DNA from 2 places in the Streptomyces sp. NPDC058872 genome. Region 2 is predicted to be linked to the other one. Evidence: riboswitches for the same ligand, from Rfam matches in the RefSeq annotation. Region 2 holds a riboswitch; the other holds the start of a gene.
What was found. A riboswitch is a leader RNA that binds a small molecule or an ion and turns the genes downstream of it on or off. The one in region 2 is predicted to bind S-adenosylmethionine.
Positions count from the first base shown of each region.

Region 1: another riboswitch for S-adenosylmethionine. It lies ahead of thrC (threonine synthase); the one in region 2 lies ahead of ACFW22_RS33005 (aminotransferase class V-fold PLP-dependent enzyme).

Region 1 covers NZ_JBHYMK010000108.1:5,323-7,519, reverse strand. The annotation lists gene ACFW22_RS34875 (glucosyl-3-phosphoglycerate synthase) at 1-789, opposite strand, end outside; SAM riboswitch class I at 939-1,133, shown strand; gene thrC (threonine synthase) at 1,127-2,197, shown strand, end outside.
Region 2 covers NZ_JBHYMK010000084.1:16,024-18,220, reverse strand. The annotation lists gene trpD (anthranilate phosphoribosyltransferase) at 1-797, shown strand, start outside; SAM riboswitch class IV at 883-999, shown strand; gene ACFW22_RS33005 (aminotransferase class V-fold PLP-dependent enzyme) at 1,229-2,197, shown strand, end outside.

The DNA of each region.
Region 1 (2,197 bases), on a different contig from region 2:
CATCCTGCCCAGTGCCTGCCCGTCCTGGTGCCGGTGCTTGCGCACCCCCACGTCCACCTGGGCCAGTGCGTCCAGGCCCACCGTGTGCAGGGCGTCCACGAGCAGCCCCAGTTCCACTCCGTACCCCACCGGGAACGGCAGCCGTTCGAGCAGGGAGCGCCGCGCCGCGTACTCGCCGCCCAAGGGCTGGACGAAGCCGGCGAGTTGGGGCCAGTGCAGATTGAGCAGCGGGCGCGCCACCAGTTCCGTCACCCGACCGCCCTGGCCGGGGATCCCGCCGGGGGCGGGCCCGTCGCCTCCGGCGCCGAAGGGGCGGTCGTACATCGCCTTGACGAAGTCCACGTCCGGGTCGGTGAGCAGCGGGCCGACGATCCCCGTCACGAAGTCCGCCGAGAAGTCGCGCAGGTCCGCGTCGACGAAACAGACCACGTCCCCGCCCGTCGCCATGAGGGACCGCCACAGGACCTCGCCCTTGCCGGGCACGGCCGGTATGCGGGGGAGCACCTCGTCCCGCGCGACCACCCGCGCGCCGGCCGCCTCCGCCACCTCCGCGGTGCGGTCGGTGGAGCCCGAGTCGACCACCACCAGTTCGTCGACCAGGGGCACCGCCGCCGTCATCAGTTCGCGGCGGATCACGGAAACGATGTCCCCGACCGTCGCCTCCTCGTTCAGCGCCGGCAGGACGACGCTCACCTTCGTGTTCCGTTTGGCGGCGAGGATCCGCTCCAGCGGTCGGTCCGCCACGGACCAGGACCGCCGCTCCAGCCAGCGTTCCACCTCTTCCAGCACGTGATCTCCATCTCGCGGTTCGGACGGCCGGTCCAAGCGTCCGGGCCTTCGGTTACAGTCTTGAACAACGCGGATGCCCGATGCACGTCGGGGTCCCACCCGCGTCGGAGCGCAGGAACGAAAGTCCACCGCGCTTCACAATCGAATACCGCTCATCCAGAGGGGCAGAGGGAAACGGCCCGTTGAAGCCCCGGCAACCCTCCAGTCGGTCACTCGTCACCCGTCTTCGGACCACCATCCAGGTGGAGCCCGACGGGCGCCGCATCACATGCGCGAGGTCCCCGGCTAGGGAAGGTGCCAAATCCGTCTCATGGCGAAAAATTCGCCATTGAGAAAGATGAGGAGAAAGGGCCTCGCCTCCATGGCTGTACAGACCGTCGCACCCACCACCGTCGACCTCGGTCCCGCGTCCGGGCTCTCCTGTCGCGAATGCGGTGAGGTCTTCCCGCTCGGCCCGATCTTCGCCTGTGAGCTCTGTTTCGGGCCCCTCGAAGTCGCGTACGACTTCCCCACCGGTGACCCCGAGGCGCTGCGCAAGCAGATCGAGGCGGGCCCCGCCAACGTCTGGCGCTACGCCCCGCTGCTGCCCGTCCCCGCAGACGTCGCCGAGAAGCCGAACCTGAACCCCGGCTGGACCAAGCTGGTCCAGGCCGACAACCTGGCCCGCGAGATCGGCGTCGCCCCCGGCAAGCTCTTCGTCAAGGACGACTCCGGCAACCCGACCCACTCCTTCAAGGACCGGGTCGTCGCCCAGGCCATCGAGGCCGCCCGCGCCTTCGGCTTCACCACGCTCTCCTGCTCCTCCACCGGCAACCTGGCCGGCGCCGTGGGCGCCGCCGCCGCCCGCGCCGGCTTCCGCTCCTGCGTGTTCATCCCGCACGACCTGGAGCAGGGCAAGGTCGTCATGGCCGGTGTCTACGGTGGTGACCTCGTCGCCATCGAGGGCAACTACGACGACGTCAACCGCTTCTGCTCGGAGCTCATCGGCGACCCGCTCGGCGAGGGCTGGGGCTTCGTGAACGTCAACCTCCGCCCCTACTACGGGGAGGGCTCCAAGACGCTGGCGTACGAGATCTGCGAGCAGCTCGGCTGGGTCATCCCCGACCAGCTCGTCATCCCGATCGCCTCCGGCTCCCAGCTCACCAAGATCGACAAGGGCCTGCAGGAGCTCGTCAAGCTCGGTCTCGTCGAGGACAAGCCGTACAAGATCTTCGGCGCCCAGGCGGAGGGCTGCTCCCCGGTGTCGGCGGCCTTCAAGGCCGGCCACGACGTCGTACGGCCCCAGAAGCCGAACACGATCGCCAAGTCGCTCGCCATCGGCAACCCGGCCGACGGCCCCTACGTCCTCGACATCGCCCGCCGGACCGGCGGCGCCGTGGAGGACGTGAACGACGAGCAGGTGGTCGAG
Region 2 (2,197 bases):
TCGACATCGTCGGCACCGGCGGCGACGGAGCCAAGACCGTCAACATCTCCACCATGGCGTCGATCGTGGTCGCCGGCACGGGGACGAAGGTCGTCAAGCACGGCAACCGCGCCGCCTCCTCCGCCTCCGGCTCCTCCGACGTCCTGGAGAAGCTCGGCATCAACCTGCACCTGACCCCGCAGCGGGTCGCCGAGGTCGCCGAGGAAGCCGGCATCACCATCTGCTTCGCGGTGAAGTTCCACCCCTCGCTCCGGCACGTCGCCGCGGCCCGCGGCCAACTGGGCATCCGCACCACCTTCAACGTCCTCGGCCCGTTGACCAACCCGGCCAAGGTGCGGGCCCAGGCGGTCGGGGTCGCCGACCCCCGCATGGCGCCGGTCGTCGCCGGCGTCTTCGCCGAGCGCGGCAACTCCGCACTTGTCTTCCGGGGGGACGACGGCCTGGACGAGCTGACCACCACCGCCACCTCCCGGGTGTGGGTGGTCCGGGACGGCGGCGTCACCGAGGAGCGCTTCGACCCGCGGGACGTCGGCATCGAGCTGGTGCCGCTGGAGGCCCTGCGCGGCGCCGACGCCTCGTACAACGCCGATGTGGCCCGCCGCCTCCTCGCGGGGGAGACCGGCCCGGTGCGGGACGCGGTGCTGCTCAACGCGGCGGCTGCGCTCACCGCCCTGGAGCCCGGCAGCGGCACCCTGACGGAGCAGTTGGCCGCGGGCATCGCACGGGCGGCCGAGTCCATCGACTCCGGTGCGGCCCGACGGTCCCTCGACCGCTGGATCGCGGCCAGCAACGCGTAGTCGGCGCGGCGTCCGCGCCCGGCCCCGGTCCGGCATCCGGACCGGGGTCTTGCGTTTCCGCGATCATGTGGCAGGATGCGTGGCAGGTCATGAGTGACAGCTGTGAAGCCCCGGCTAGCTGTCCGGCAACCCTCCGTCCGTGGCGGGGTGCCCCGGGTGAAGACCGGGCCGTGGGCAGCGAGGTCCACGGCAAGCGCGGACCCCTCGACACACCAGGGGTCCTGGTTCTTCGAGGAGCGTTTTCCGTGAGCAAGCGAATGCGATAGGGCGACAGCGCCCCTTCTTCCCCCCTCGGAACAGGGTCACTTCCGCGTGCCCGTGCGCACGCGGGCCCGCGCCCCGCGCCGTCTCCGAGGCACCACCCGTACCCCGCCACCGGGCCGCGTACGGGATCCGAAGCCATTCCGCACCGCCCGCCGGGAGATACCGCCATGTCCGCAACCCCGCACGCCGTCGCCACCACGGTCGAGTCCACCACGGTCGAGTCCACCGAGCCCTGTTGTGCCGCCCCGCTGTCGGTCCTCGGTCGGGAGGTCACGGTCCCGCTCGTCACCGGCGGCGAGGTGACCTACGCGGCGCTCGACTACGCCGCCAGCGCGCCGGCCCTCCAGCGGGTCTGGGACGACGTCGCCGCGTACGCCCCCTACTACGGCAGCGTCCACCGCGGCGCCGGCTACCTCTCGCAGCTCTCCACCGACCTCTTCGAGAGCAGCCGCGCCACCGTGGCCGAGTTCCTCGACTGCCGCCCCGGCGACCAGGTCGTCTTCACCCGCTCCACCACCGACTCGCTCAACCTGCTCGCCCGCGCGCTCCCGGCCGACTGTCAGGTCTTCGTCTTCGAGACCGAACACCACGCCTCCCTGCTCCCCTGGGAGTCCGTCCGGGCCACCGGGCGCAACGGGGGAAGCGGGCCCCGCGTGACCTACCTCGACGCGCCCCGCACCCCGGCCCAGGCCGTCGAGGCCCTGGAGCGGGCCCTCGCCGACCGCGAGCCCCACGGCCCCGCCCTCGTCTGCGTCACCGGCGCCTCCAACGTCACCGGCGAGCTGTGGCCGGTGAAGGAGCTGGCCGCCGCCGCTCATGCGCACGGTGCCCGGATCGTGCTCGACGCCGCCCAGCTCGCCCCCCACCACCCGATCTCCGTGCGGGAGTGGGACGTGGACTGGGTCGCCTTCTCCGGGCACAAGCTGTACGCCCCCTTCGGCGCCGGCGTCCTCGCCGGGCGCCCCGACTGGCTGCAGGAGGCCGAGCCCTACCTCGCCGGCGGCGGAGCCTCCCGCACGGTGGCCCGTCGGGCCGACGGGGGAGTGGACGTGGAGTGGCACACCACCGCGGCCCGGCACGAAGCCGGCTCCCCGAACGTCATCGGCGCCCATGCCGTCGCCTCCGCCTGCAAGGCG